DNA from 4 places in the Sphingobium sp. WTD-1 genome. Region 1 is predicted to be linked to each of the others. Evidence: riboswitches for the same ligand, from Rfam matches in the RefSeq annotation. Region 1 holds a riboswitch; each other region holds the start of a gene.
The links. A riboswitch is a leader RNA that binds a small molecule or an ion and turns the genes downstream of it on or off. The one in region 1 is predicted to bind cobalamin.
Positions count from the first base shown of each region.

Region 2: linked by a shared signal. The riboswitch ahead of N6H05_RS07245 (TonB-dependent receptor plug domain-containing protein) and the one ahead of N6H05_RS03230 (ferredoxin-like domain-containing protein) in region 1 are both predicted to bind cobalamin.
Region 3: linked by a shared signal. The riboswitch ahead of N6H05_RS02080 (TonB-dependent receptor plug domain-containing protein) and the one ahead of N6H05_RS03230 (ferredoxin-like domain-containing protein) in region 1 are both predicted to bind cobalamin.
Region 4: linked by a shared signal. The riboswitch ahead of N6H05_RS23990 (TonB-dependent receptor plug domain-containing protein) and the one ahead of N6H05_RS03230 (ferredoxin-like domain-containing protein) in region 1 are both predicted to bind cobalamin.

Region 1 is NZ_CP119127.1:627,237-635,026, reverse strand. It holds gene cobM (precorrin-4 C(11)-methyltransferase) at 1-396, opposite strand, end outside; gene N6H05_RS03260 (cobalamin biosynthesis protein) at 393-773, opposite strand; gene cbiE (precorrin-6y C5,15-methyltransferase (decarboxylating) subunit CbiE) at 755-1,984, opposite strand; gene N6H05_RS03250 (cobalt-precorrin-6A reductase) at 1,983-2,732, shown strand; gene cobJ (precorrin-3B C(17)-methyltransferase) at 2,708-3,457, opposite strand; gene cobI (precorrin-2 C(20)-methyltransferase) at 3,454-4,173, opposite strand; gene N6H05_RS03235 (precorrin-8X methylmutase) at 4,182-4,811, opposite strand; gene N6H05_RS03230 (ferredoxin-like domain-containing protein) at 4,811-5,938, opposite strand; cobalamin riboswitch at 6,144-6,360, opposite strand; gene N6H05_RS03225 (cation:proton antiporter) at 6,548-7,790, shown strand, end outside.
Region 2 is NZ_CP119127.1:1,450,222-1,458,011, reverse strand. It holds gene N6H05_RS07250 (PepSY-associated transmembrane domain-containing protein) at 1-36, opposite strand, end outside; gene N6H05_RS07245 (TonB-dependent receptor plug domain-containing protein) at 39-2,027, opposite strand; cobalamin riboswitch at 2,218-2,475, opposite strand; gene N6H05_RS07240 (copper resistance protein B) at 2,538-3,425, opposite strand; gene N6H05_RS07235 (copper resistance system multicopper oxidase) at 3,422-5,161, opposite strand; gene N6H05_RS07230 (RNA polymerase sigma factor) at 5,168-5,743, opposite strand; gene N6H05_RS07225 (periplasmic heavy metal sensor) at 5,740-6,174, opposite strand; gene N6H05_RS07220 (hypothetical protein) at 6,177-6,473, opposite strand; gene N6H05_RS07215 (copper resistance protein CopC) at 6,574-6,954, shown strand; gene N6H05_RS07210 (DUF7668 domain-containing protein) at 7,409-7,774, opposite strand.
Region 3 is NZ_CP119127.1:390,436-398,225, forward strand. It holds gene N6H05_RS02080 (TonB-dependent receptor plug domain-containing protein) at 1-1,673, opposite strand, end outside; cobalamin riboswitch at 1,810-2,002, opposite strand; gene N6H05_RS02085 (ABC transporter substrate-binding protein) at 2,069-2,929, shown strand; gene N6H05_RS02090 (acyl-CoA thioesterase) at 2,942-3,340, opposite strand; gene N6H05_RS02095 (S9 family peptidase) at 3,340-5,412, opposite strand; gene N6H05_RS02100 (aminopeptidase P family protein) at 5,523-7,304, shown strand; gene N6H05_RS02105 (hypothetical protein) at 7,311-7,451, opposite strand; tRNA gene N6H05_RS02110 (tRNA-Thr) at 7,567-7,641, shown strand; gene N6H05_RS02115 (DUF1294 domain-containing protein) at 7,665-7,790, opposite strand, start outside.
Region 4 is NZ_CP119127.1:4,832,901-4,840,690, reverse strand. It holds gene rnk (nucleoside diphosphate kinase regulator) at 1-376, shown strand, start outside; gene ispZ (septation protein IspZ) at 398-1,051, opposite strand; gene ftsY (signal recognition particle-docking protein FtsY) at 1,041-1,979, opposite strand; gene mtaB (tRNA (N(6)-L-threonylcarbamoyladenosine(37)-C(2))-methylthiotransferase MtaB) at 1,979-3,301, opposite strand; gene dapF (diaminopimelate epimerase) at 3,404-4,216, opposite strand; gene N6H05_RS24000 (energy transducer TonB) at 4,276-4,890, opposite strand; gene N6H05_RS23995 (threonine ammonia-lyase) at 4,965-5,954, opposite strand; cobalamin riboswitch at 6,094-6,337, shown strand; gene N6H05_RS23990 (TonB-dependent receptor plug domain-containing protein) at 6,509-7,790, shown strand, end outside.

The DNA.
Region 1 (7,790 bases):
CGACTGGGCAAGGCCGGGCAGGGTCAGTTCGCATTCCAGTGCGGCGGCAGCGGCGGCAAAGGCGGGGACGCCGGGCGTGACGGTGAACGGGATGTCGAGCGCGCGCAGGCGACGTATCTGTTCCCCCATGGCCGACCAGACCGACAGATCGCCCGAATGCAATCGGGCCACATCCCGACCGATGTTATGGGCAGCCATGATTTCCGCCATGATCGCGTCGAGATCAAGCGGTGCGCTGTTTACGATCCGCGCGCCGGGCGGGCAATGGTCGAGCACCGCCGCCGGGATCAGCGATCCGGCATAGATGCAGACCGGGCTGGCGGCGATCAGGTCGCGACCGCGCAGGGTGAGAAGATCGGCGGCACCAGGCCCGGCGCCGATGAAGTGGACGGTCATGGACAGACTCCTTGCGCGATGGCGCAGGTCGCCATCCGGTCTTGGGAAAGGACGCGTGGTCCGAGCAGGTGGGCATCGCGGCCGTAACAGGCGGCCAGCGCGCAGGCTTCCGCCACGCTGCCGATACCTCTGGCCGTTTGGGAAGGAATCGAATGCGTCAGCGTGCGGAGGCCGACCAGTTGATCAGGGGCAAGGGCGATGACCGGCAGGCCCAGTTGTACAGCGAGGTCGGCCAGCGCCGGTGCCTTGTCGATCAGGGTAGCCAGATGGGTCACCGGCCATGCGCCGCGCGCCATGTCGAGCGCGGCATGCAGCGAGGTGGTGGTCGCTGCCGCGCGGAAGCCGAAGCCTGCAACCCTCACAGTGTCACGCTCCATTGCACGATCGGATAGCGCGCGCGCCAGCCGTGCCGGTTGCCTAGGGGCCGGGCGTCAGCCAGCTCGATCCGCAGCAGGGTGCCTCCCCGCCTTGCCTGCCAAGCGGTCAGCAGTGCTTCGGATTCGAGGGTGACCGCGTTGGCGATCAGGCGCGTGCCGGAGGGCAGGCGCTCTTCCAGCGATTCCAGCAGTGATTGGGACAGGCCGCCGCCAATGAACACGGCATCGGGGGCATCGCCATCGGGTAGCAGTGCCGGAGCATGGCCACGCAATATCTGTAGCCGGTCGACGCCAAGCGCCAGTGCATTGGCGCGGGCGCGGTCGGCGCGGTCGGTATCGGCCTCCACCGCGATGGCGCGATTGGCCCGATGGGCGAGCAGCCATTCGATGGCGACCGATCCCGACCCGGCGCCAATGTCCCACAGAAGTTCGCCGGGGCTGGGTGCAAGCGCGGCCAGGGTCAGTGCGCGTACCGGGGCCTTCGTCAATTGCCCGTCGGAGGCGAACAGACTGTCCGGCCGGCCGGGCGTGGAAGACAGCGTCGGGCCGGCGCCGCACAGCTCCATCGCGACCATCACCGGATGGGTGATGTCGGTAAAACGCATCTGATCGGCATCGATGCTGCGCCGTCGCTCGCGTGGCCCGCCCAGCTCCTCCATCACATGCAGGCGCGAGGAGCCGAAGCCCCGGTCGACAAGATAGGCGGCGAGCGCGGTCACCGCCATGCTATCGCGGACCAGCACCATAATCCGGCGACCCGGTGCCAGATGCGGCCGCAACCGGTCCAGCGGCGCGGCATGCAGGCCGAGGCACAGGCTATCCTGTATCGCCCAGCCCAATCGGGCAGCAGCCAGGGCGAAGGTCGATGGCGCAGGATGCGCGATCCATTCGGACGGGGCGAAGAGGTGCGCCAGACTGGCGCCGGCACCGAACCAGAAGGGATCGCCCGATGCCAGCACCACCATCGGTGTGCCGCGCCGGGTTTGCACTTGCGCCATGCCATCGGCGAAGGGCACTGGCCATTCGATCGTCGGGCAGCTAATCTCTGGTAACAGCGCCAGATGTCGGGCGGATCCCATGACCAGTTTGGCGTCGACCAGAGCCGTTCGTGCCGCGAGGGACAAGCCATCCACCCCGTCCTCGCCGATACCGATGATCGTCAACCACTGTCCGATGGTGTCGTCCATGCCTTCATCCATGTCTTCATCCATGCCCCATGTCCTTCTGCTGGGCGGCACGACCGAAGCCAGCATGCTGGCCCGGTTGCTGGCCGATCGGGGCATGAGCGCGACTTTGAGCTATGCGGGGCGCACGACGCTGCCTGCAGCGCAGCCCATCCCGGTTCGCATTGGCGGCTTTGGCGGCGTCGATGGGCTGGTCGACTATCTCCGCACGCATCGGATCACCCATCTGGTGGATGCGACCCATCCCTTTGCCGCACAGATGAGTGTGCATGCCATTGCCGCTGCCCAGTGCAGCGGTATCGCCCATGTCGCGCTGACCCGTCCGGCCTGGCAGGCGGAAGAGGGGGACCGCTGGACCCATGTGGCCGATATCGACGCGGCGGTCGCGGCGCTGGAGGGGCCGGCGCGCCGGGTGATGCTGGCGCTGGGGCGCATGCATGTCGAACGGTTCATGGTCCAGCCACAGCATCATTATCTGTTGCGCTTCGTCGACCGGCCGGAGGCGGTACCGGGCCTGCCCAACCATGAACTGGTGATCGATCGCGGGCCGTTTACCGTCGAGGGAGATGTGCGGTTGATGCGCGACCATGGCATCGACCTTGTCCTCTGCAAGAATGCAGGTGGGACCGGCGCGGCGGCAAAGCTGACTGCGGCGCGGCAACTGGGGCGACAGGTGCTGATGATCGATCGGCCCAGCCTGCCCGAGCGGGCGACCCTCTACCGGGCGGAGGATGTGCTGGCATGGATCGATCATGCGATGGCGCGCGGCGTATAGAGGAACTGGCCGCGCCCGTGCGCAAGCAGCCGGGTCTGGCTTGAGCCGATGATGACCATGGTGCGCATGTCGACCTGTGTCGGATCGACTGCGCTGAGCGGTATGACATGCAATTGCTCGTCGGGTGTCGTCACGGCGCGGGCTAGCAGCACCAGACGGTCTTCGGGACAGGTGGCGCGCAACAGCGCGAGCGCGCGGACGAAACCGTCGGGCCGGGCGCGGGAGCGCGGATTGTAGAGGGCGATGGCAAAGTCGGCCTCTGCGGCGAGCCGTAGACGTTTCTCGATCAGCGGCCAGGGCTTGAGATTGTCGGACAGGTTGATCGCGCAGAAATCATGACCGAGCGGCGCGCCAGCGCGCGCGGCGGCCGCCAGCATGGCCGTGATGCCCGGCAATATCCGGATGTCGAGCATGCGCCAGCGGTCCGGGCCGGCTTCCAGCGTCTCGAACAGGGCGGATGCCATGGCGAACACGCCGGGATCGCCCGAGGACACCAGCGCCACCCTGCGCCCTTGTGCTGCCAGATCGAGGGCCAGTGCCGCCCGGTCCAGTTCAACCCGATTGTCGGACGGGTGGAGGACCAGACCGGGCCGCGGCTGGACGCGCGCGATATAGGGAATATAGCCGACTAGGTCGGTCGCGGCATCCAGTGCAGCGCGGACCTGAGGCGTCACCAGATCATCGTCGCCGGGGCCAAGGCCAACGACTGCGATCCAGCCGCTCATGGCCGGCGCCCCTGGCCGTGGATCAGCAGGATCGAAAAATAGGGCGTAACCTGATCGGCCTGGGCCAGGCGGGTGACGCGCTGGCCCGGCATGGCGGCATGTTCGACCAGCCAGGCTGCATTGGTCCGCCCAGCAGCCATGACCGCGCGGCGAAGCTTTGCCAGATGGCGTCCGATTTTCATCACCACCAGTGCATCGGTATCGCGAATGCGCCGTACCAGTTCCTCCTCGGGCAGGGTGGCCATGACGACGGTCAGCACGTCGTCGCCCCAGGTGAAGGGCATGTCGGTGGCATGCCAGGCACCGGCCATCCCAGTGATTCCGGGCACCACTTCGACCGGGGCATGGCCCAACAGCCGGCTGTGCAGATGCATGAAGGAGCCGTAGAAGAAGGGATCGCCTTCGCACAGGACCACGACATCCTCGCCGGCCCGCGCGATCGCCAGCAGCCGATCGGTACAGTCGGCATAAAAGACCGACATCCGGGCATTGTAGCGCGGATCATCCAGCGGGATTTCGGTCGTGACGGGATATTCCATTGCCAGTTCGACCGCATCGTTGCGCAGCATGTCCGCGACGATGCCGCGCGCCTGGCCGGGGCGGCCGGCCTTACGGAAATAGGCGATGTGACGCGTGTCCCGCACCAGCCGATCGGCGCGCACGCTCAGCAGATCCTGCGCGCCCGGACCAAGCCCGACGCCATATATCCGGCCCATGGTGCTACTCATTCCGCGCGGCTCGCAAGCGCGTTGACGGCCGCGACGGTAATCGCGCTGCCGCCCAGCCGGCCCTCGACAATGCCGCACGGCACCGGGGCGCCCTGCCACAGGGCGGCCTTCGATTCTGCGGCGCCGACGAAGCCGACCGGGCAGCCGATGATCGCGGCGGGGCGTGGGCAGTCGGCTGCTTCCAGCATGTCGAGCAGATGGAAGAGGGCGGTTGGGGCGTTGCCGATGGCGACCAGCGCGCCGGCCAGATATGGACGCCACAACTCCAGCGCCGCCGCCGATCGGGTATTGCCGATCGTGCTGGCCATGCCCGGGACGGCGTCGTCGTTGAGCGTGCAGATGACTGGATTGTCGGCCGGCAGGCGCGTCCGCGTAATCCCTTCCGACACCATGCGTGCATCGCACAGGATCGGGGCGCCGGCCGCCAATGCGTTGCGCGCCGCCTGTGCAAAACCGGGCGAGAAGCGGATATGATGCACCAGATCGACCATCCCGGCGGCATGGATCATGCGGACGGCCACCGGTTCCTCATCGGAAGAAAAGCCGGTCAGGTCCGCTTCGGCGCGGATGGTGGCGAAGGACTGGCGATAGATGGCACTGCCGTCCCTTTCATAGTCATGGGGCATCAATGCGCTCCGAAATGGGCCAGGATGTCGGCGATGGAGAGGGCGGTCCGTGCCGGCGCGGCAGCGTCGGTGGTCGGGAAACTAAGGGTGTAGCGGCCATCGTGGCCGGTAAGCAGGACATCGGCCGGGGCTATGCCCGCGCAGCCCTTGGTGCAGCCCGAGACATGGAGCCGGCCAGCAACATGGGGGGCGAGCCGGCATGCGAGCATGCGGGTCTCGACGCTGGCCTGCGGGCATTCGGGACAGCCGGGGCAGGCATCCACATGGCGCAGCGGATCGGTGGGATCGCATGACAGGCCGGGGGGCAAGATGCCCTCTACATCCCCTTCCACCAGAATCATGCGCCATGGCGTCAGGCGAAGTGCGGTCCAGCCCGGCTGGTCGCCCAGTCGTTCCAGCGCTGTTGCGGTGATGCGGCCGAAGGCGACGGCGCAGGCGAGGCCGCCGGCCCATCGTCCGGGCATGGGTGCTGGCGAGGGTGCGGTAGGCATGACTGTGCCAACGGCCCATGCGGGCAAGGGGACTGCGTGGCGGGCCATGCGTCCCGCCGCCGAGCCGCCGCTCTCGACGAACCAGTGTGCCAAGGCGAGCAATGCGTCGATTTCACGATCGCGAGTCAAGGGCATGCCGGCATGCCGGCCGTCGGCGCGCAGGATAAGCCTCCCACCCATGCCCCGTTCGATCCGGAAATCGCCCGGTTCGCCGTGGAGCATGGGTGCCGGGCCCGCATCGATGATGACGCCGACCTTGGCAGGCAGACGCGGCCATTCATGACTGCGAGCGAGCAACGCCCGCCCGAGCCGGTCGCTGTCGTCGCCGGCGCGCCAGCCCGGTGCGATCATCAGGTTCCGGGCTGTTTCAGCTTCCGCATCGGCATCGACCAGGCGCAGGTTGATCAGGTGATCGCGCAGCCGGGGCCAACTGCGTTCATCCAGGCCGCGCAACTGGAGATTGGCGCGGCGGGTGAGATCGATCTGACCGTTGCCATGGGTGCGGGCCAATGCCGCCAGGCTGATCAGTTGGTCACGGGCCAGCCGGCCCAATGGCGGCTTGACGCGCAGCAACAGGCCGTCGCCGGCCATCATCGGCCGCCAGGCATCCGGGCACCAGCCCCTGACAATAGCCATGCCTCTCTCCCGGCCGTCCCGCTGGGGGAACGGCGCTGGCGCGCGACGACGAACATGGCGGGGGCTTGCCGGCAGCACCGGTCGACGCGCAAAGGCGGGCAGGCGCGAGCAGCACCCGTCGACGCGCGAGCGTGCAGCCCCAGCCGCACAGCTTCGTCGCCCAGACGGAGAAGGACCGTGCCATGGCCATTCCCTGGACCAGGACAAGAGCGACAAAGCGCCGGCCGGTCTCCTGGCTTGCGGGTCGTTGCCCGACATGCGCCTTCCCGGACCGGCTTATGGCTGTCCAGTGGCTGCCCCAATGGGCGTGCATGTCGCGCTATCCGCTTACAGTTGCAGGGACAGCCGCGGATTTGGAGCAAAGCCCCGCACCGCATTCCCGATTAGGTTCCTTGCGGAACACCGGCGCTTTCATGTGCACCAGGATTGCTCCCGAAGCACAGGCTGGCCAATAATCGAAAAGCCTGCACAAGCCAAGCACATCGGCCAATCGATCGCAGAGCTGCGAAAAACACTTGTCCCAATTCTGCATCATGCCATTCTTCATATTGAGAATGCGTCTCGGGAGGTGGGATTCCCGAAGAACGGTGCATGGGGTTAAGGAGGGGCATGGATATCGTCCATGTAGGCGCGGCATTGGCGTTACAGCTGGTTGTCATACTTGGTACCTGCCGTTTGGTAGGCTGGCTGGCGGGCACGTACTTTCATCAGCCGCGGGTGATCGGCGACATGATTGCCGGCATCCTGCTTGGCCCGTCCTTCTTCGGTCTCGTGGCGCCTCAGGCCCAGTCCCTGATCTTTCCGGCCGAGACGAAGCCCATCCTCTATATCGCCGCCCAGATCGGGATCGGCCTCTACATGTTCCTGGTGGGTCTCGGCTTTCGCAGGGACCATTTCTATCGCCATGCCGGCAGCGCGGTCGCCGTGTCGCTCTGTGGCATCGTCGCGCCCTTCCTGGTCGCGGTCGCTCTCACGCCCTGGCTGCTGCAGCTTGAGATGTTTGGTCACATGGTGACCGCTTTCGAGGCGACCTTGTTCATGGGGGTCGCGATATCGATCACTGCCTTCCCGGTGCTGGCACGGATCATCAACGAACGTGGCTTGGCCCATACCCCGCTGGCTTCCTTGGCCTTGTCCGCCGGCGCGATTGACGATGCTATCGCCTGGTCAATCTTGGCGATCCTGCTCGCCTGCATCGGTGTGGACAATATGATCGCGGTCAAGGCATTGGGCGGTGGCGGGCTATTTGCCGCAGTCATGCTGCTTCTGGCACCTGGTCTGATGCGCCCCCTGGCCCGCTGGGCCGAGCGGGAGGGGCGGGTTACATTTCCCCTGCTTGCCGTTGTGGTCATGTTGTTTTCCGCCAGTGCCTGGGCAATGGATGCGGCGGGCTTGCATTCGGTCTTCGGTGGCTTCCTTCTGGGTGTTGTCATGCCACGCGGCCTTCTTGCTCGGGGTATCAAGGTCAGGCTGGAGCCGGTCACGACACTATTGCTCGTTCCGCTCTTCTTCACTTTTTCCGGGCTCAACACGCGGTTGACGATGGTAGATACACCCGTCCTTGCGTTTGTCGCATTGACCATCCTGGCAGGATCGATCCTGGCCAAGGGAGGCGGATGCTGGGCGGCTGCCCGTATGACGGGTCAGGATAATCCTACGGCCCTTGCCGTTGGCGCCCTGATGAACGCGCGTGGACTGATGGAATTGCTGGTCATCAATATCGGGTTGCAGCGCGGCATTATCGGACCAGCGCTGTTTGCGATCCTGGCGCTGATGACGATCGTGACAACGATCATGACATCCCCGGCGATCGATATCCTGTCCCGGAAGAAGATGTTGGGCGGGCCGATCG
Region 2 (7,790 bases), 820 kb from region 1:
CAGCCAGCGATGCAACAGGAGGACCGTCCGCAACATGGTCAGAAGCTCAGGCCATAGCTGACCCGCAGCGTGCGCGGCACGCCCCGGTAGAAGTAGAGGAAGCGGCTGTTGCTGCCGTCCAGTACTCCTGCATCGCTGACCGCCGAACGATAGCCGGTGGAGGCGTAGTCGCGGTCGAACAGATTCTCGACATTGACGCCGAACCGGTTGCGCCGCGCCTGATCCAGCCACAGATGGGCGCCCGCATCGACCACGGCATAATTGCCATAGTTCATCCGGCCAAAGCCCGATGCGGTCGACCAGACATCACCCACCCAATTGGCCGACAGATTGGCGCCGAAGCGGCCGGTCTGCGGCGCATAGACGATCGCGGCGCGGCCATATTGCTCCGGATTGCGATCCCGCTGCACCGAACTGCCCTGATTTCGGACGCGCGAATAGGTGTAGCTGGCCGACAGGCCCCAGCCGCCGCTCAGGTCCGCATTCAGCTCCAGCTCGGCGCCTTCGGCCCGCACCTTGTCGCGAACGTTGATATAGGTGCCGTCGGGAAAGGCCGGATCATCATAGGTCGTGTCGATCAGGTCGGTGATGCGCCGGTTGAAATAGGTCGCTTTCCAGCGGATCGCACCGCCGGCGAGCGCACCGCCCAGCGCGGCGTTGAGGTTCAGGCTTTCCTCCGGCTTCAGGTTCGGGTTGCCGACCTCGCAACAGGGATCATTGCCATAAAGCTGCGAGGCGTCGGGCAGCACGAAGGAGGTGCCGCCATTGGCCTCCACGAACAGCGCGTCGCTGACATCATAGCGACCCGAGACGTTCCAGATCGTCTTTTCCGATCCCTTCGCCTTGTTGTAGCGCAGGCCCGCCGCGATCCGCCCCTTGCTCGACAATTCGTCATTGGTGCGCAACTGGAAGATGCCGGCATGGACCTGTTCATCGGTCGGCGCGATCAGCAGGACGTCGTCGCGGCCGTTGAAGCTCTGGAAATCATAGCCGATCAGCGTGTCGATGCCGCGCAGCATGTTGAGCTGCACCACCGCGCTGCCGCCATAATCCTGATAGCCCCAGAAGGTGCCGGCCGGGTAGATGACCTGTGGCGGCCCCGCCGGAATGGGATTGCGGATCTGGACATAGGCGGTCTTCCAGTCGTGGAAATAGCCCTTGAGGAAGAATTGCACGCCATCCTCGCCGGTATAGTCGAGGCGCAGGCTGGCCACTTCCTCGTTGCGGTCGTTGCGGCTCTCCTTGGTCCGCGTCGCGCTGATATTGTCGAGATCGGCCTTGGTGTGCTGGTAGAGCGCGTTGAGGCGCAGGTCCGGCGCGATATCATATTGATATTTGATGCCCGCCGACCAGAGATCATAGCCGCGCGCGCGATCGGTGGCGCTCGGCTGCATCACGTCATAGGGGCGATAGCCGTCCGACTGGCTGCGATTGCCCCAGACCACGAAGCGATGCTGGCCGATCGCGCCGCGCAGATAGGCGTCCAGGCTGGTGCCGGCAAAACTGTCGAGGCTGGCATTGACCTGGCCGCCCAGATCGTCGCTGAAATCGCGGGTGACGACATTGATGACGCCGGCCGCCGCCTGGGTGCCGTAGAACAGGCTTTCGCCCCCTTTCAGCACCTCGATCCGCTCGATCATGCTGGCGGCCATGGTGTCATTGGGCGACGTGCCGCCATAGAGGCGGTTGTTGAGGCGGATGCCGTCCATCGTCCACAGCACATCCTTGGCGCGCGATCCCTGCAGCGCGATGTCGACATAGCTGAACGGCCCGGACTGCGACCGGATGAACAGGCCCGGCACCGCTTCGAGCGCGCGGGCGGTGTCGATCGCCGCGGCATCGCGGATCTGCGTATCGGTGACGATCTCGATCGCATGGCCATAGCGCGACAGCTGCTGCGGCAGCGTCTCTTCCAGGCTGGTGCCGGTGACGACGATGCTGTCGCCCTCCCCTTCATCGGCCAGAGCCGGCGATGCGAGGCACAAGGACAAGGCCAGTGCGGCCCGCGAAACGATAATGGACTTCATTTATTCCCCCATCCGGCGCCGCGTTCGACGGGCGGGGGCAACCTTCACGAGCGGCACGCGCGCGAACGTCCGACACACGCGCCGGCCGGGCGCCCAAGGGCAACCGACGCGCGTCGTCGCAGCGGCCCCAGCCGCTCGTTCGTCGCTCAGACGGAAGGTACCGTGCCGCGGCCATCCCCTGGACCAAGGCAAGAGCGACCAGACGCCGGCAGGTCTCCTGGCTCACGGGTCATCGCTTGATGCACGGCCTTCCCAGGCCTCGCAGGATTTAGCGTCCGGCCCAGTGGCTGGCGGATCGGGCATTCTGCCGTCCGCACATGTACATCGCGCTCACCGCTTACAGTTGCAGGGACAGCTGCGGATTTGGACGACACCCTGCATGAGAGGGCCATCCGCACCGCATTCCCTATTAAGCCCCTTTCGGGACACCGGCGCGATCATGATCCCATGCCGTGCGGCGCGGGATCGGCGGGATCGATAATCGAATATCAGGCGACCTGCAAGCGCCTCTCAAAACCAGGCGCGCAGGCCGATCACCAGCCTGGTGGCCGACGGCTTGTCGCCGGCGGCACGGGCATGGTCGGCCGTGTCGCCCAGCTTGCGCTCCCAATTGACGCCGACATAGGGCGCGAACTCGCGGGCAATCTCGTAGCGCAGCCGCAGCCCCAGCTCGATGTCGGACGGGCCGGCGCCGATCCCCAGTTCGGGCACATCCTGCGCCGCCAGATTGAACTCGGCGGCGGGCTGCAGGATCAGCCGCTGGGTGATACGCTGGTCATAGCTCGCCTCCAGCCGCAGATGGGCGTCGCCCCTGGTCGACAGGAAGGCTTCGACCCCGACTTCGAACCAGTAGGGCGCCAGGCCGTCGATGCCGATTACCGCATAGCTGCGGTCCGGCCCTTCGCCGAAATCCTGCCGCACGCCCGCCTGCAGGTTGAACCAGGGGTCGATCGCCCGGCTGTAGAGCGCCTGCACCTCGGCCCGTTCGAGCGATCCGCCGAACGCCCCCTCGCCCTCGCTCTTGACCGCGAAGCGGTTGATGTCGCCGCCGATCCAGCCCTCGCCCTCCCAGGCATAGCCGTCCGCGCCCTTGCCGGCGCGATATTCCAGCCGATCGAGCATCCATTGCGAATAGGTCATGCCGCCCCCTTCCGCGGTCATCGCCGCGCGGGCGCGGGCCATGGCGGCCGGGTCATAGAGCGCGTCGGCGGCATGGTCGGTCGGCACTGGCGGCAGCGTGCCTTGCGGGATCGCTGCGTCGGTAGCCGACATCTCATGGCCCATTGCCCCATGATCCATCTGGCTGTGGTCAATCTGGCTATGGTCCATTTGGGGGACCATCGTCTGGGCCTGCACCGGCGCGGCGGCGGCGAGCAGAAGGAATGCGAGCGCCTTCATGCAGCGTCCTCCCCGTGGCGGACCGTCACGACCCGCATCATCCCGGCATGCATGTGCATCAGCATGTGACAGTGGAACGCCCAGTCGCCCAGCGCATCGGCGGTAAGGTCGAAACTCAGCTTGCCGCCGGGCAGCACATTCACCGTATGCTTGCGCGGATTATGCGCCGCCTCGCCGGTCACCAGTTCAAAGAAATGGCCGTGCAGATGGATGGGATGCGGCATCATCGTGTCGTTGATCAGGGTCACACGCACCCGCTCCATATGCCGGAAGGCGATCGGCTCCGCCCCTTCCGACAGCTTCACCCCATCGAACGACCACATGTATCGTTCCATGTTCGCGGTCAGGTGGATGTCGAGCGATCGGGTCGGCGTGCGCAGGTCCGTGTTCGGTGTCAGCGACCGCAGATCGGCATAGGTCAGCACGCGATGGTCGACATGCTCCAGCCCCGTCGGCCGGTCGGCGGTGCGATCGGCCGGCATCGGCGACAGGGTGGCGACGCCCGGCCCCATTTTCACGCCCGGCGCGACCGACTTGTCGCGCATCTTCATGGCGTGGCCGGACATGCTTTCATTGGCCGGCTGGCTGAGGTCGATCACGCCACCGTGACCCATGTCCATGCCGCCCATGTCCATGCCCATGTCCTTCATGCCCAGCAGCGGCCGGGCGCGCCGATCCGGCACCGGCGCGACCATGCCGAGCTGCGGCGCCAAGGTGGCGCGGACCAGGCCCGACCGATCGATCGCCTCGGCAATCAGGGCATAGGGCTTCGCCTCGCCGGGCTGGACGATCACGTCATAGGTTTCGGCAATGCCGATCTGGAACTCGTCGGTCTCGACCGGCTGGACATCCTGCCCGTCGCACTGGACGACGGTCATCGGCAGGCCGGGCAGGCGAACATTGAAATTGGTCATCGCCGACGCGTTGATGATGCGCAGCCGCACCCGCTCGCCCGGCGCGAACAGGCCGGTCCAGTTCTCGGCCGTGCCCATGCCGTTCACCAGATAGCTGTAGGTCGCGCCGGTGACGTCGGAAATATCGGTCGGGTCCATGCGCATCGCGCCCCAGTCGATCCGGTCCTTGAGGGCCTGATCCTTTCCCGCCAGCAACCCGGCCAGCGTCTGGCGCTGCATGTTGTAATAGCCGCCCATCTGCTTGAGCCTTTGCAGCAGCCTGTGCGGATGGACCGGGCTCCAGTCGGCGAGCAGGATCACATGCTCCCGGTCATAGGCCACCGGATCGGCGCCGGCGGGATCGATGATGATCGGCCCGTAAAGGCCCATCGCCTCCTGCATGCCCGAATGGCTATGATACCAATAGGTGCCCGCCTGCCGCACCGGGAAGCGATAGGTGAAGGTTTCGCCCGGCATGATACCGGGGAAGCTGATGCCCGGCACGCCATCCATCTGGAAGGGCAGGATCAGCCCGTGCCAGTGGATCGAGCTATCTTCCTTCAGCCGGTTAGTGACGGCGATGTTGACATCCTGCCCTTCGCGCAGGCGGATGAGCGGCGCGGGTGTGCCGCCATTGACGCTGATCGCATGGGCCGATCTGCCGCCGGTCGCAAAATGCCCGTCGCCGATGCTGAGCGCGATCGTCTCGCCCGACAGCGCGCCCTGCGCCGCGTCCTGCGTGCCGGTGGCGGCCCAGCCGGGCAAGGCCTGCGCCAGTGCAAGCGCGGCGCCGCCCCGGATCAGGCTGCGACGGTCGAGAGGGAGGGACGGCAGATCGGTCATGCTGCTCTATACGCGCGCCGCGTCGCTTTCCCTCAACATCTCCTGCAATTGCCGGCGGGCGCGGTAGAGGCGGGTTTCCACCGCCTTTTCGGTGACGCCCAATATCTGCGCGACCTCGGCCTGGCTCATGCCCTCGATCCCGCGCAGCAAAACCACCTCGCGCAGCGCCACCGGCAGCGCCACCACCGCCGCCTCGATCCGGGCAACGCCGGCGCGGGACTGGGCCGCCTGTTCGGGATCGGGCGCCACGTCGGCGACATGGGCGGCGTCCTCGATCGGCCGGGCGAAGCTGAAGAAGCGGCGGACGGCACGACGGCGGGCCCAGTCATGGCATTTGTTGATCGTGATCCGCGCGATCCAGCCGCGAAAGGGCCGACGCCCGTCATAGCGGGCAAGCGAGGCAAAGGCGGCGACGAAGCTTTCCTGCACGATGTCCATCGCCGCGTCGGCATCGCCGACATGGCCGCGCGCCAGCCGATAGACGGCATCGCGGTGCCGCCGCATCAGCGCGCCATAGGCGGCCTGCCGCCCGGCCAGCGCCTGCGCCGCCAGCGTGGCATCATCGGGATCGTCGGCTATCACCCGACAGGCTGGGTCAGCGCCTTGACCACCGCCGCGTCGAACAGCGCGGCCTGATCGGGGCGCAGCACGCCGCGCATCGCGAAGATGTGCTTCAATGTTTCCTTCTGCAATTCGCCCATTGCCTGGTGCGACCGGTCGACTGCCTGGGCGACGCGCGGGCCATAGCCATGTTCGGCGGCGATCGCCGCGGCCAGCCGCTGATTGTCGGCGCGCATTTCCGCGTCGAGCGCCGCCTTGCGCCGGGCGAAGGCGGCTTCCAGATCGGCGATGCGCTGCTTCTGGCCGGCGTCCAGGGTCAGCCGCTCATGCAGCAGGGCATGGACCTCATTCTCCACCGGCGGCGCGGGCGCGAGCCAGGTGCGCGCCACCAGCACGGCGGCCAGCGCCGCGGCAAAGGCGACCAGCGCCACCAGCCAGTAACGTTTGCCCATCCTTATCGCTCCAGCAGGCGCGAGGGCGCATAGTCGGACATGCCGATCAGTGCGGGCGCCGCCTGTGCCGGCTGCGCGGGCACAGTGCTGCCGATCCAGCCGATGCCGATCGCCATCACCCCGGCCAGCATCAGGCTACGCCGCGCGACGCTGCGTTCGCGGCGGCGGTCCAGCCCCTGCATCACCGCCGCCTCCAGCCCGTCGAAGCGTGCCGTCGCCGGCGCATCGCGCAGCCCGGCCAGCATGTCATCCAGATCGTCCATCGTCCCGTCCTTCATGTCCTGCCTGACGATACGCATCCGGCCGGCCCATCCCTCGCACAAAATAGCGTGAGGGGTGAGGGATGCGACAGGACAATGCGTATTCCCCTGCAAGACGCGCATTTTTCCGGAGACATCCATGCCTCGCCTGCCCCTGATCGCTACTGCCCTTGTGCTGACCGCCCTGCCCGGCGGCGCCTTCGCCAGGCCGCAGCTCGTTGCGGCCAGCCCCGCCGCCAATGCCAGCGTCGCCAAGCCGACCCGGCTGACCCTGGGCTTTTCCGAGGCGCTGCAGGCCGATCATAGCAGCATCACCCTCACCATGACCGGCATGCCGGGCATGGCCGATCATCCGCCGATGCCGATCAAGGGCTTCACCACCGCCGCGGCCGCCGATGGCAAGGGGCTGGTCATCACCCTGCCCCGCGCCCTGCCGACCGGCAGCTATGATCTTCGATGGACGGTGATGGGCAACGATCATCAGCCGGTCAGCGGCACATACAGCTTCAAGGTCCGCTGAAAACAGCGCCGCTCCGGCGGCTTCGTCCCGACGTCAAGGGCGCAAAAGCGCAGCCTCATCGTGCGCAAACTTGACCAGAGGGATGAAAATTGGCGCCCTTTGGCGATGATTCGATCGGATCACCGCCAGACTTTTCAAAGCGTTGGCTGCGAAACATTTGGAAGTTTGCGCATGTGCGCGATATGGAATTTGCGCCGGGCCGGAAAAACCGGCGGAAACAGAATGGGTTGACGATCTCAAGGAGCCGACCGGAAGTTTATATCGGCAACCTGCTGTAGGACAGAGGGTGTTGAGGGGGGCGCCGCCCTATCGCGCCATGCCGGCTAGCGGCATGTGCCCATCAATGACATCCCCTGCCGTTCGCAGAGATCACAAGAAGTGAGATCCCCGTCTTCGCTGGGATGGCGGAATTGGGTGGGGAGCGGAATGGCCGGTTTCGGGCGTGGCCTATCCCTTAAGGGACATGCACCGACTGCACCTCAATTCGCGCATTGTCACTATCCCGTAAGATCGCGTGAACCGTCAGGTCGCTAACATTTTCGGCTTCGGTCGTGAGATCGACGAGAAATTGCCAATACCCGCCCATCCAACGATAAACCGCCCTATCCCATGTCGTTGGGTTCAGAGGGGCGATGGGATCGCCGTAAGCAGATATGCTGTCCGCGATGAATTGAGCAGTCGATTGTTCAGTTGGCGAAACCCCTTCGATTACATGGGTTTGCAGAGCAAAATCTCCAGCAACAAATGCGTCAGCGATAGCATGAAAGGCGGCACGCCGTTCCAAAGGTACGGGATGCTCAATGTCGTCCTTCTTAAGCATTCTAGCCCCAACGTCT
Region 3 (7,790 bases), 240 kb from region 1:
CGCGGCAGCCAATTGCCTTCGTTCGCGGTCCCTTCCGAACGATCCTCCGCCACGGTCCAGCTATAATTGCCGTCGATGGTCAGCCCCTTGACCGGTTCGACCGCCACCTGCGCCTCTATGCCATGCGCCTTGGCGCGCGCGACATTGAGATAATAGCCATAGCGGCGGGTGGTGGTGCCGGGCGTGAAGCAGAGCGGATCGGTCGAGCTGGACGAACAGCTGTTATAGATGATCTGGTCGGTCGTGGTCCGATCGAACCAGGTCGCGCCCAGTCGCAGTTTCTCGCCAAAGAAACGCTGCTCCGCGCCAGCTTCCCAGCCATGGGCGCGTTCGGGATCAAGCGCCTGGTTCCCATATTCGGAAAAGAGCTGATAGAGGGTCGGCGCCTTGAACCCCTCGCCATAGCTGGCGCGCAGCACCGTCCCGGTCGGCAGCGCCCAGACGCCACCGGCGGAAAAGAGGGTGCGGCCGCCGTAGCGGTTATGATCGTCATAGCGCAGCCCGCCGGTCAGGGTCAGGCCCGTAATCGGCTGGGCATTGAGCTGGCCATAGACGCTGGTGATCTCCGCCTTGCCGCGGGCCGGATCGGGAATCGGGACCGAAAGCGACGCCGAAGGCGACACGCTGCGGAAGCGGCTATTCTCATTCTCCACCCCGAACAGCGCGGTCCAGCCGTCGGCGATCGCGAAGCTGCCCTGATATTCCAGCCGCTGGTTGCGCCCGGCTGCGTCGAACGTCTGCTTGCGCGGGTTGCGCGGGTCGTAATTGTCGCGATCGGTGTCGGTATAACCATAGCCGAAACGGTTGCGGAACCGGCCATCGAACAGCGCCACATTGAGGCCGGCATAGCCGACAAATTCGCGATTAGTGCCATAGGCCGGACTGTCCGCGCTGGTCGCGTCGAAATCGACACGGCCATCGGAATAATAACCGCGCAGGTCCGCGCTGATCCCATCCGCCAGCGCAACCTCGACCCGGCCGGTGACGCTGCGGTTGGTGTAGCCGTCCTTCTCCTTGCCGCCAAAGGCCGGGCTGATCGCCGAAATGCCCTCGGTGGTGAAACTCTGGCCGCCAATCCGCCAGCTGACAGGCCCCGTCTTGCCGCCCAGCGCCGCGCGGGCGCTGACCGTGTCGCGCGACCCCGCCTCGATGTCGAAGCTGCCCTCCAGCGCCTTTTCGGGCATGGCGGTGACGACATTGACGACGCCGCCGATCGCCTGGCTGCCCCACAGGGTCGACTGGGGACCGCGCAGCACTTCTATGCGCGAGGCATCGCCGGCCAGCAGGTTTGCGAAATTATAGCCGCCGCCGGCCGAAGAGGGATCGTTGAGCTTCACGCCGTCGATCACCACCACGGTCTGGTCGGATTCCGCGCCGCGGATGCGCAGCGACGTCGCCGTGCCATAGCCGCCATTGCGCGAGATGCTGACTCCGGGCGTGCGCAGCAGCAATTCGGTGACGCCCAGATCCTGTGCTCGGTCGATCGCTGCCTTGTCGAGCACGGTGACGGAGGCCGGCACCTGATCGACCGGCGTGGCGAGGCGGGTCGCGGTGACGAGGATCGAGGATGCGCCGGCATCGGCGGCGGCATCGGGCGGTGGCGCCTGCTGCGCCTCTTCGGCGAAAGCGGTGGTGGAGAGAAGGAAAGAACAGAAAGTCAGATATTTGAACATATAAGCCCCCGGACGAGGGACCGCATCCCAGGGACGATATCGGTGCCCGGCCGGGCGCGACATGGTCCCCGCAATTTGCGGTCCACCTGTCGCCACGCGGGTTCACCCCCGTCCGCTCGGCACACCCTGTCCGCGCGAAGGACGACCGCGACGGGCAGGTCTCCTGGCTCGCGGGTCATCGCTGATTCATGCCGCCTTCTCAGAACCTTGCGGTCCCAATGGCATGTGGCACAAAAGCTCGCCGCTCACAGTTGCAGGGGCAGCCGGGGTCTTGAACCCCATTCCCTTTTCATCCCCGCTACTGGGGAACCTGTCGCAGTCCGGGCGATAGGCGAGCCCGACTGGAGCGTCAATCTTCCTTGCCTGGAGGAGCGCGCGGGCTAAGGGAGGTGGCCATGCGGATATTTGCGCCCATCGGCCCCGGTAAGGGGATGATCGCCCTGCTGATCGCCCTCATCGGTGGCGCCACATTATGGGCGGCCACCGCGCGCCAGCCTGCTAATGCAGGCAAACGTCCGCAACGGATCGTGTCACTCAACCTGTGCGCCGACCAGTTGCTGGTCGCGCTGGCCGATCGCGACCAGATTGCCGGCCTGACCCATAACGCCGGCGATCGACAGATGTCGGCGGTGGCTGCCGTAACGAAGGGCCTGCCCATCCTCGACGGATCGGCCGAGCAGATTTTGGCGACCAACCCCGATCTGGTGATCGGCATGCCGGCGCGGCGCAATCCGGCGATCGCGATCCTCAAGGCCCAGCATTATCCCGCCGTCGACCTCAAAAGCGCGGACAGCTATGCCGATATCGTCACCTCGATCCGCACGGTGGCGCAGGCGATCGGCCATGCCGACCGCGGCGAAGCGATGATCGCGCGGATGGACCGGGAACTCGCCGCCCTGCCCCGCGCACCCAAGCCCAAAGTCGCGGCCTATTATCAGCGGCGCGGCTACATGACCGGCACCGGCACGCTGGTCGACGACCTGATGACGCGGGCGGGCCTGCGCAACCTGGCCGCCGACCTTGGCAAGCCGGCGATCGCGCAGGTCAGCCTGGAGGAGATGGTCGCGGCCCGACCGGATTATCTGATCGTCGAGAGCGCGACCGACCGCATCACCGACCAGGGCACCGAAATGCTGCACCATCCCGTGCTGCGCGACATAGCGCGCATCAGCCTGCCCCAGGCCTGGACCGTGTGCGGCGGACCGGCCTATGTGCAGGCAGCCCGCGCCCTCTCCCAGGCCGTCAGCGCCCGCTGAAGCTGGGCCGGCTCAGCCCTCGATGAAGTTGGCGGCGACTTCGGCCGGCACCCGCATCAGCCGGCCGCTTTCCTTGTCGATCATCGCCCAGGTGGATTTGGCCGACACCTTCACCTTGCCGTCCGGTCCGGTGAACTCGATCAGCCGGTCGAACCGCGCGCCGCGCGGCCCTTCCGGTATCCAGGTGCGGCCCGACACGACATCGCCCTCGGTCACATTACCGCGATAATCGACCTCATGCCGGGTCACCACCCAGATATAGGCATCGACATGAGCGGGGTCGGCATCGGTCATCCAATGTTCGACCGACAATTGCTCCATCCACTGCACCCACACCGCATTGTTCACATGGCCCAGCACATCGATATGCTCGGGCCGTGCGGTGAACTGCTTGGTGAAGCTCGACGCCATCAGCCTTCCACTCCCAGCTGCCACAGGATGAACGCAAATTCCTCGGCGGTCTCGTGCAGGCTCTCGAACCGCCCGGACTTGCCGCCATGGCCTGCGCCCATATTGGTCTTGAGCAGCAGGATATTATTGTCGGTCTTGGTCGCGCGCAGCTTCGCCACCCATTTTGCCGGTTCCCAATAGGTGACGCGCGGATCGTTGAGGCCGGCGGTCACCATCAGCGGCGGATAGGCCTGGGCGCTGACATGGGTGTAGGGGTCATAGGACTGGATGGTGCGGAACGCAGCCTCATCCTCGATCGGATTGCCCCATTCGGGCCATTCGCCCGGCGTCAGGGGCAGCGTCTCGTCCAGCATGGTGTTGAGCACGTCGACGAACGGCACATGGGCCACCACCGCGCCCCACAGGTCGGGATCGGAGTTGATGACCGCGCCCATCAGCTCACCACCGGCCGATCCGCCCGAAATGCTGATCCTGCCCCTGGCCGAATAGCCAAGATCGATCAGCCCCTTTGCGACATCGACGAAATCGGTGAAGGTGTTGGTGCGCTTGTCGAGCTTGCCGTCGAGATACCATTGCTGGCCCAGGTCGTCGCCGCCGCGAATATGAGCGATAGCAAAGGCAAAGCCACGATCGAGCAGCGACAGGCGGCTGGTCGAGAAGCCCGGCTCCATCGCCAGGCCATAGGCGCCATAGCCATAGAGATGCAGCGGCGCGCTGCCGTCGCGCGGAAAATCCTTGGGATAGACGATCGACACCGGAATCTGCGTGCCGTCGCGCGCCGCGATCATCAACCGCTCGGCGGCATAAAGGCTGGCGTCATAGCCCGAGGGGATTTCCTGGACCTTCAGCACCTCCAGCTCACCCGTTGCCAGATGATAATCATAGATGGTGTCGGGCGTGACCATCGATTCATAGCCGATGCGCAGCTTCGTCACCTCATATTCGGGATTGTCGTCGAGACTCGCCGAATAGCTGGCTTCCGGGAAGGGAATGCGCTTGGCGCTGTGGGTCGCATAATCGCGCAGCTCGATCTGGTCGAGCCCGTCCTGCCGCCCTTCGGTGACGTAGAAGGTCTTGAACAGGGTGAAATCGGTCAGGTAGAAATGGGCGTCGGCGCCGATCACCTCATCCCACTGGTCGGGCGCATCGAGCGATGCCTTAACCAGCCGGAAATTGGGATGGGTGTCGTTGGTCTTGATGTAGAGCGTGCCCTCATGCTCATCGACATCATATTCGCGGCCGGGCTGGCGCGCGGAGACGAGCAGCGGCGTCGCGGTCGGATTGTCGGCCGGGATCAGCCAGGCTTCGCTGGTGACATGGTCGCCGGTCGCGATGACGATCCATTTTTCCGAGGAGGTGAGGCCGATCGAAACGCGGAAGCCCTCATCATCCTCATGGAACAACTCGACATCGCTCTCGACGCTCTGGCCCAGCCAGTGCAGCCGCGCATTGTCGGTCCGCCAATTTTCATTGGCGAGACCATAGAGCAGCCCCTTTGAATCGCTGGTCCACACCAGCGAAGACAATGTGTCGGGAATGACTTCGGGCAGGATTTCGCCCGAGAAGAGATCCTTGATCCGCGCCTCGAACCGTTCGGAGCCATTGGTGTCGATGCCATAGGCCAGATAGCGGCCGTCGGGGCTGACCGACATGGCGCCCAGGCGGAAATATTCATGGCCCTGCGCCAGCGCCGGTTCGTCCAGGATCAGCTGGTCGTCACCGCCTGCTGCGGGCTTGCGATACCATTTGCGATATTGCGCCCCGGTCTCGAACGCACGCCAGTAGATATAGTCGCCATCCTTCTGCGGGACCGACTGGTCATCTTCCTTGATGCGCCCCTTCATCTCGTGGAACAGCGTATCGAGCAGCGGCTTGTGTGGCGCCATCGCGCCCTCGAACCAAGCATTCTCGGCCTCCAGATAGGCGAGCACATCCTTGTCCTTGACGTCGGGATAGCCCGGATCACGCAGCCATGCATAAGGATCGTCCACCGTGATGCCATGATGCGCGAAGCTGTGCGGGCGGCGTTCGGCGATCGGCGGGGACAGGGGCGGCTGCATTTGATCGGTCATTAACTATCCATGGTCCAGACGGGGGCTGCGCTGGAATAAGCGCGCCGGCCCCTCTATGTTGTCGGCATTATGGCCAACGCAAGAGGCCGGAATGATCCAAGGGAAGTTCGATGTCCAGTTATGAAGATCGCCTGAAGGCCCTGCGCGCCCAGCTGGTACGCCAGAAGCTCGATGGTTTCGTGGTCCCCCTGACCGACGAGCATATGAGCGAATATGTCGGCGCCTATGCCCAGCGGCTCGCCTGGCTGACCGGTTTCCAGGGTTCGGCCGGCAGCGCCGTGGTCCTGCCGGAGGAGGCCGCGATCTTCGTCGACGGCCGCTATACGCTGCAGGTGCGCGAGCAGGTGGACGGCGCCCATTGGCAATATGAAAGCGTGCCGCAGACCTCGATTGCCGCCTGGTTGAAGGACCATGCGATCGAAGGCGCGCGCATCGGCTATGATTCCTGGCTGCACACCCGCGCCTGGGTGAAGCAGGCCACCGAAGCGCTGGCCCAGAAGGGCGCGGAGCTGGTTGCGGTCGACACCAATCCGGTCGACGCCGTCTGGCCCGATCGCCCGGCGCCCAGCGACGCCAAGCTGGTGGTCCATGAGGATCGCTATGCCGGCAAGAATGCGGCCGAGAAACGCGCCGACATCGCCGACTGGCTGGTGTCGAAGAAGGCGGACGCCGCCGTCCTCTCCGCGCTCGATTCGATCGCCTGGGCCTTCAACATCCGCGGCAAGGATGTCGAGCGCACCCCGGTCGCGCTCGCCTATGCCATCGTCCATGCCGATGCGACCGCCGACCTTTATGTCGCGCCGGAGAAGATGGACGAGGCGGTTGCCAAGCATCTGGGCAACGCCGTGCGCATCCATGACCGCGCCGCCTTTGCCGATGCGCTCGCCGACCTCAAGGGCAAGACCGTCGTCGCCGACCCCGAGCGCGCCGTCGCCGCCATCTTCGAGGCGCTCGATGCCGGCGGCGCGCAGATACTCAGCCTGCGTGATCCCGTGGTCCTGCCCAAGGCGATCAAGAACGACACCGAAATTGCCGGCCACAAGGCGGCGCAGGAACGCGACGGCGCCGCCTTGAGCCGTTTCCTCCACTGGATCGCGGTGGAAGCGCCCAAGGGCGGCCTCACCGAACTTTCCGCCTCGGACCGGCTGGAGGCGTTCCGCAAGGAGACCGGCCTGCTGGAAGATCTGTCCTTCGACACGATCAGCGGTGCCGGCCCCAATGGCGCGGTCGTCCATTATCGCGTCGAGGAAAAGACCAATCGGCCGATCGAGACGGGCAGCTTTTACCTGGTCGATTCGGGCGGCCAGTATCGTGACGGCACCACCGACGTCACCCGCACCATCGCCATCGGCAGCCCTAGCGAAGAGATGAAGCAGCGCTTCACCCTGGTGCTGAAGGGGCATATCGCGCTGGCCCGTGCCGTCTTCCCGGTCGGCACGCGCGGCGGCCAGCTCGACGTGCTGGCGCGCCAGTATCTCTGGGCGCAGGGTCTGGATTATGCCCATGGCACCGGCCATGGCGTCGGCAGCTTCCTGTCGGTGCATGAAGGGCCGCAGCGGATCGCGACCTTCGGCGGCGGCGACGAGCCGCTGGTGGCGGGCATGATCCTCTCGAACGAGCCGGGCTATTACAAGACCGGCGAATATGGCATCCGGATCGAGAATCTGGTGCTGGTCGAGGAACGGGCGATCGCCGGCGGCGAAAAGCCGATGCTGGGTTTCGAAACCCTGACCTTCGCGCCGATCGACCGCAACGCCATCGCCACCGATCTGCTGGACGCGGGCGAGCGCGCCTGGGTCGACGCCTATCATGCGCAGGTGCTGGCCGTGGTCGGCCCGCAGCTCGACGGCGAGGCGCTGGCCTGGCTCCAGTCGGCCTGCGTGCCGCTCTAACCCGAATCAGTCCTTGGACGATTCCGGCGCGGGGGTGGGCTCAGCCCCTTCCCGCGCCACATCGCGGCTCTGGGCCTTGCGCCGCCGCAGATTGTCGCGCAGCGCCTGCGCCAGCCTTGCTTTCTTTTCGTCCTGGGTCTCGCTCATGCCGAAGCGCATAAGCAAAATGCATTATCTGCCGCAACCCGCCTTGACAGGAGGCAATGGGGCGGCCATAGGCGCGACCTCCGAAGCGCACGGCGCGACGGAGACGAAATAGAGTGCTGCCGTAGCTCAGTGGTAGAGCGCATCCTTGGTAAGGCTGAGGTCGCGAGTTCAATCCTCGCCGGCAGCACCATTTCTCCCCCGACAGATGAAAAATCAGATCATCGCCCATCCGGCGAGGACCAGCCCCTGCGCCGCCGCGATCAGCCATAGCCACCGGACGAAAGGCTGTTTGCGCGTCTTGTGACGAAAGAGGTGGCGCGCGGCAAATGCACCCGGCGT
Region 4 (7,790 bases), 870 kb from region 1:
GATCCATATTGTCGAATCCGAAGCCGACATGATTTCAGATCTCGCCTGGGCGGCGCGCGACCGCTTCCCCGACGTCAGCCAGCTGTTGCTGGAGGAGGTCGGCCGGGCGCAATTGTGCAGCCGGGCGGCGCTGCCGGCCGATGTCGCGGCAATGGGATCGACCATCCTCTATCGCGATGGCGCGCGCGGGACGCCGCGCCGGGTGGAGCTGGTCTATCCCAGCCATGCCGATGTGGCGCTGGGCCGGATATCGATCCTGACGCCGGTCGGAGCCGCCTTGATCGGGATGCGGGCGGGCAACGCGATATTGTGGCCGGACCGCGACGGCCATCTGCGCGACATCATGGTAGACGAGGTGGTTCAGGCGCAGGCCTGAACCACCCGGATCAGCGCCGTGTCAGCCCTGCGGCGGGGTGGTTTCACCCACCTCGTCGCTGTCGAGGCCGTCGTCCAGGGTCAGGCCGTGGCGCAGCAGCATCGGGATGTTGGCGCCGGCGAAGACGACCGACACGATGGTGACGCCCCAGACCTTGACCGCGAGCCAGGTGTCGAAGCTCATCGACCGGCGCATGAGTTCGTTGGCGACCGCCATGGCGACGAAGAACAAGGCCCAGTTACGCGACAGCTTGCGCCAGCCTTCCTCGGTCAGGCCGTCATAGGCGGCCTGGAGCAGATATTTGAGCAGCGGCTTGCCGCGCAGCAGCCCGGCGAACAGCATCAGCGCGAAGAAGGCGTAGATGATGGTCGGCTTCAACTGGATGAAGCGCTGGTCGTGGAAATAGATGGTGAGGCCGCCGAAGAACAGGATCAGCAGCGCCGAGAGCCACAGCATCGGTGAGACCCGGCCGAGTTTCACCTTGGAGATGATGACGGCGATGACGATCGCGGCCATGAAGGCGGCGGTGCCAAAGCTCATGGCGGTGATCGGATTGCCCGCACCCCAGAACCAGCCCGCGCCCTTGTAGCTCAGGAAAAAGACCAGCAGCGGCCCGAAATCGAGCGCGAGGCTGAGGCTGCCGCCATGGGCGGGCTTCTTGGCGTCAGCGGGCATAGGCCGTCCCCGCGATCGCGCGTGCCATGTCGCCGGCATCGAAGGGGCGCAGATCCTCGATCTTTTCGCCCACGCCGATGGCGTGGATCGGCAGGCGATATTTCTCCGCTGCCGCAACCAGCACGCCGCCGCGCGCGGTGCCGTCGAGCTTGGTCATGACCAGGCCTGTGACCTGTGCGGTTTCCTTGAAGACTTCGATCTGGTTCAACGCATTCTGTCCCGTGGTGGCATCGAGGACCAGGACAACGTCGTGCGGGGCGGCCGGGTTCAATCGGCCGAGCACGCGGCGCACCTTGGCCAGCTCGTCCATCAGTTCGGTCTTGTTCTGCAGGCGGCCGGCGGTGTCGACGATCAGCACGTCGATGCCGGTGGCCGTCGCCTGCTTGACCGCGTCGAACACGATGCCCGCCGCGTCGCCGCCTTCCTTGCCGGCGACGATGGGCACGCCCAGCCGATCGGCCCAGACCTTCAATTGGCCGATCGCGGCCGCGCGGAAGGTGTCGCCCGCCGCCAGCATCACGCCATAATCCTGTTCCAGGAAATTATTGGCGAGCTTGGCGATGGTGGTGGTCTTGCCCGATCCGTTGACGCCGATCACCAGGATCACCTGGGGACGCGGAAAAGCCTCGATCTCGAGCGGGCGGGCGACCGGGGCCAGCACCTTCTCGATCTCCTCCGCGATGATCTCGCGCAGATATTCCTCGGTCAGTTCCTTGTTGTAGCGCCCTTCGGCCAGGCGATCGCGGACCCGGCCGGCCATGGCCGGGCCGAGATCGGAAATGATCAGGGCTTCCTCGATCTCGTCGAGGGTCTGGTCGTCGAGCGCGGCCTTGGTGAAAAGGCCGGTCAGATTCTCGCCGAGCTTGTCGGATGTGCGCTTGAGGCCGCCGAAGAGGCGGTCGCGCCAGCTGGTGCCGGTGTCAGTCATTATTGCGCCTCTTGCGCGATCAGCGCGCCATTCTCAAGGCCGCTGATGCGGGCCGCGACGATCGTGGAGGGGGGCTGGGGCGTGGTGAAGCGCACCGGCGCGAAATTTTCCGCATGGCCCGACAGGCCGTTGCGTTCGACCAGCACCGATTGGCGGGTGCCGACCAGGCGGGCGAGCCAGGCGTCGCGCTGGGCCGCGCAGGCATCGCGCAGCAAAGCGGCGCGCGCCTTGATGGTGGCGCGATCCAGCTGGGGCATGCGCGCGGCGGGCGTTCCCGTGCGCGGCGAATAGGGGAAGATATGGCCATGGACGATGTCGCAATCGGCGACCAGCGCCAGGCTGTTGGCGAACATGGCGTCATCCTCGGTCGGGAAGCCGGCGATGATGTCGGCGCCGATGCTGATGTCGGGGCGGACGGCCTTCACCCGCTCGACGATGCGCACGGCATCGGCGCGGGCATGGCGGCGCTTCATGCGCTTCAAGATCATGTCGTCACCGGCCTGTAGCGAGAGATGCAGATGCGGCATCATGCGCGGCTCATGGGCGATGAGGTCGAACAGCCGCTCGTCAATCTCGACACTGTCGATCGAGGAAAGGCGCAGCCGGGGCAGGTCCGGGACATGACGCAGCAGTCGTTCGACCAATTGGCCGAGCGAGGGGCTGCCCGGCAGGTCGGGGCCATAACTGGTGACGTCGACACCGGTCAGCACGATCTCGCTGTAACCCGCATCGACCAGTTGCTTCGCCTTGTCGATTACCGCGCCGGCGGGGACGGAGCGGCTGTTCCCCCTGCCATAGGGGATGATGCAGAAGGTGCAGCGATGGTCGCAGCCATTCTGCACCTCCAGGAAGGCGCGGGCATGTTCGGCAAAGGCGCTGGCCATGTGCGGCGCGGTGTCGCGCACGGCCATGATGTCGGAAACGTTGACCTTTGCTTCTTCTTCCGTCACCCCAGCGACGGCTGGGGTCTTTTGCGACAGGGCGCTCCATCCGGCCTGAGATCCCAGCCTTCGCTGGGATGACGGGGTATAGGATGCCGCCTCCAGCTTCTCCCGATTGCCGATCACGCCGTCCACTTCCGCCATGGCGGCGAAGGTCTGGGGTTCGGTCTGGGCGGCGCAGCCGGTGACGAGGATGCGGGCGTCGGGGCGGTCTCGCCTGGCGCGGCGGATCGCCTGCCGGGTCTGGCGCACGGCCTCGGCCGTCACGGCGCAGCTGTTGACGACGATCAGATCGTCCTGCGCGCCGGCCATCTCCCGGATCGCTTCGCTTTCCGCGATGTTGAGCCGGCAGCCCAGGGTGATGATGTCGGGACCGGGCATCGATATCTTGCCCCCCGTCATTGCGAGCGTAGCGAAGCAATCCACGTCAGCGCGGTGGATTGCTTCGCTACGCTCGCAATGACGATGAGAATGGGGGCCATGTCAGAAGCGGTCCCAGTCCGCCTCGCCGTCGAACACATGGGTGGCGGGGCCGGTCATGCGGATCGTGCCGCCCGGCGCCCAGTCGATCTCCAGGTCGCCGCCCGGCAGGCTGACCGTCACCGGGCCGGCCATCAGCTTGCGGCGGATCGCGGCGACGGCGGTGGCGCAGGCACCGGTACCGCAGGCACGGGTGAGGCCGGCGCCGCGTTCCCAGACGATCAGGCGCAGATGCTGCGGGCCGACGACCTGCGCGAAATTGACGTTCACGCGGGCGGGGAAGAGCGGATCATGCTCGATCAGCGGGCCGAGGCGCTCGAAATCGACCGCGTCCAGATCCTCGACGAAGAAGATCACGTGCGGGTTGCCGACATTGACGGCGGCCGGCGCGGGCAGGTCTTCCCAACTGGCCGACATCGTCAGCGTGTCCATCGGATAGGCGAGCGGGATCGCGTCCCAGTCGAAACGGGGCGCGCCCATGTCGACGCTGGCGCCGCCCGCCACGCCCTTGGCGTCGAGCAGCCCGGCCCTGGTGCGGATCAGCACGTCCTTGCCGACGAACAGCGGCACGCAGCGGGTGGCATTGCCGCAGGCTTCCACCTCCGAACCGTCGGAATTGAAGATCAGCATAGACACGTCGGCCTGGTCGCCGGGGTCGGCATCGCCGATGACGATCAACTGGTCGCAGCCGATGCCGGCATGGCGATCGGCAATGGCGCGGGCGCGCGCCTGCGTCATCGCGACTGGCGCCTGGCGCGCGTCGATCACGACGAAATCATTGCCCAGACCATGCATCTTGGAAAAGCGGCTCATCATGGCGCCGCATTTAGTGTGGCGGGGCGGAAAAGGCGAGTCTTGGCTGTGGGTGCGTACGGCTATTGGGCAGGAACTCGGAAAGCGACGAGCATGGCGCGGACGAAGGGGATAGGGCGGCCGTCATTATCTTTGCCGCCTTCCAGTGTAAGAGCGCGGGCCTGGGCGCAAGCGACGTTGACAAATTTGGCGTCCTTCTTGTCGGGCTTGATGCCCTGACAATGGGTGACATGCCCGTCAGTATCGATCTTAACGACGAGGCCGACGCTTTTTTCGCGCGCACCCTTGGGAAGCTTTTGGACCTGTATTTCCATGTCGACGGGCATCGTGATGCTTTGTGTCGTGGGCGGCCAGCGCTGGCTGGGCAGAAACCATTCCATACGGGTCTGCCACTCACTATAGACGGGGGCGCCCGTTTCGTCGGTCGCTGGTCGGAATTTCGCGCGCGCTGTGACGAGGGAGCAGGTCTTGTCGTTTAGCTCCGATGACAGTTGCGACTGGACGATATCGCAACGCACGACCCGACCTTCCGGCGAAACAAGGATGACGAACCAGAGTATGCCTTCCTCGCCCCGCTTTCGGGCATCAGCCGGATAGTCACGAGCCGTCAGCCAACTGCGCCCGGTGTCGACCGGAGTCGAGTTGGCGAGAGCAGCCGCGAACATCAATCCAAGCATGTTTATTATCCCCCCGCGGCTCCTGCTTCAGGGGCGGTGCGGTAGGGCGAAATGATGACAAAACAATGTCTGGATCAGGCGCCCCCGCCGATGATCGCTGCATAGGCGGTCTGATCGACATTGGCGCCGGAGATGACAAGGGCGGTGGCGCCTTCGGTGGGTGGGGCAAGGCCGGCGAGCATGGCGGCGAGGGCCACTGCGCCGCCTGGTTCGACCACCAGCTTGAGCGTGGTGAAGGCGAAGCGCATCGCGTCGCGCACCTGATCGTCGCTGACGACCAGGCCACCGGCGAGCAGGGCGTGGTTGATCGGGAAGGTCAGCGTGCCGGGGCTGGGCGCCAGCAGCGCATCGCAGATGCTGCGTGCGTCGGGCGAGACGCTTTCCCGCACGCCGCTGGCGAGCGAGCGAGCCGTGTCGTCGAAGCCGGCGGGTTCGACGGCATAGACGCTGATGTCGGGGCGGGCGGCCTTGACCGCCGTGGCCGTGCCCGCGACCAGCCCGCCCCCACCGCAGCAGACGAGAATCTGTGCGAGGTCGGCGCCGGCGGCCTGGGCCTGCTCCAATATTTCGAGGCCGATCGTGCCTTGGCCGGCGATGATGAAGGGATCGTCGAAGGAGGGGACGAGGGTGGCGCCGCGTTCGGTGGCAAGGGCGGTGGCGATTGCCTCGCGGCTCTGGGTGAAGCGGTCATAGGGGACGACCTCAGCCCCCATCGCACGCGTGTTGGCGGTCTTGATCGCCGGGGCATCGGCCGGCATCACGATCGTTGCCGGTATGCCGAGCAGGCGTGCGGCAAAGGCGACGCCCTGGGCATGATTGCCCGAGGACCAGGCGACGACGCCCGCCGCCCGTTCCGCATCGTTCAGCCGGGCGAGGCGGTTATAGGCGCCGCGGAACTTGAACGATCCGCTATGCTGGGCGCCCTCGAACTTCACCAGCACCCGCCGGCCGCAATGATCGTTGAGTGCGGCATTCTCGATCAGCGGGGTGCGGACCGCCGCCGGCGCGATCAGCCGCGCGGCATCGGCGACGTCGGCGGCAGTGATGGCAAGCGAATCGGTCATGTGGCGTCTCCCGGCAAGAGGCCCCTGCATAGCCGCCCGCCGGCGCCGCGCAACGATCCGCCGGGGCGATCCTGGCCCGCTTGGCAGGGCTTGTGCTTTGGCTTATGGGGGCCGCGCGCCGGGGCGGTCAAAAGCCCCGGACGCGCATGATCGCGCCGGTGCCCGCAAGGGCTGAAAACGGGAATGCGGTGCGGGGGGGGCGCAGCCCTTCCAAATCCGCGGCTGTCCCTGCAACTGTAAGCGGTGAGCGCGATGCGCAGGGTTCCCAGGCTCTTCAAAAGGGGAGGGCCGGAACCGGCCACTGGACGGACGAGTCCGGGAAGGCTGGCGCATCGCTGCCCTGACCCGCGAGCCAGGAGACCTGCCGGCGTCTGGTCGCTCTTGCCCTGGCCCAGGGGATGGCCATGGCGCGGTGTTTCCGTCGAGCGACGCCCATGGCGGCCGGGGCCGCATCGGTGCGTGGGGCGGGGCGCTGGCGTCTTCCCGATCCCCATGCAGCGACCGCTTGTGCGGACGCCCCGGTTCCAAATCGACGGACGCCGGGGGACGATAAAATGAAGATGTTGGGGATTTCGCTGATCGCATTGCTGGCCGCTACGCCGGCACTGGCCCAGGATGACGATATCGTCGTCACCGCTTCGGGCATCGCACAGCCGCGCGACGAGGTCGGCCAGGCGATCACGGTGATCGATGCCGACACGATCAGGACGCGCCAGGCGGTCGATGTCGTCGACCTGCTCGCCACCACGCCGGGCGTCCGCTTCAGCCGCAACGGCTCCACCGGCGGCGTGACCGGCGTGTCGCTGCGCGGCGCGGAGACGACCCAGACGCTGGTGCTGATCGACGGGGTCAAGGTCAACGACCCGAGCGGCATCGGCGACGGCTATGATTTCGGTCATTTGCTGACCGGCAATATCCGCCGGATCGAAGTGCTGCGTGGCTCCAACTCGGTGGTCTATGGCAGCCAGGCGATCGGCGGCGTGGTCAATGTGATGACCGGCGCGCCGAGCGAGGGTTTCGAGGTCAATGCCTCGGCCGACTATGGCTATAGCGACACGCTCAACGCCAAGGCCGATGTGTCGGGCACGCGTGGCGCGGTGTCGGGCGGCGTCGGCGTCGCCTATTTCAACACCGACGGCATTTCCTCGGTCGGCCGGTCCTTCGGCGGCGTGGAGAAGGACGGCTATGAGAATATCGCCACCAACGCCAAGCTGAAGATCGCCTTTTCCGACACTCTGAGCCTCGACCTGCGCGGTTATTATATCCATGCCGATCTCGACTATGACAGCTTCTTCGGCGCGCCGGCCGACAGCAGCGACGTCAGCAAGCTGGACCAATATGTCGGCTATGCCGGGATCAACCTGGCGCTGCTCGACGGCAAGCTGACCAACCGCGCCGCCGTCACCTGGCTGCGCAACGATCGCGACTATTATTTCGTGCGCGGCACCGACCCGGACTATGGCTATTCGGGCACCAATCTGCGCTTCGAATATGAAGGCGTCTATGCCCCGGTGGATCAGGCCAAGCTGATCTTCGGCTATGAGCATGAGCGGCCGGACTATGAGTATTTCGGCTTTGGCGACATAGCGAGCGCGAAGGCGAACATCGACAGCGTCTATGCACTGGCGGTGGTGAAGCCGCTCACCGGCCTCGCCGTCACCGGGGGCTTGCGCCATGACGATCATAGCCAGTTCGGCGGCGCGACCACCTTTGGCGCTAACGCCAATTACACGCCGAACGCCGGCGCGACCAATATCCGCCTCTCCTATGGCGAGGGGTTCAAGGCGCCGTCCCTTTATCAGCTCTACGACACTTATAGCGGCAACAGCGCGCTGC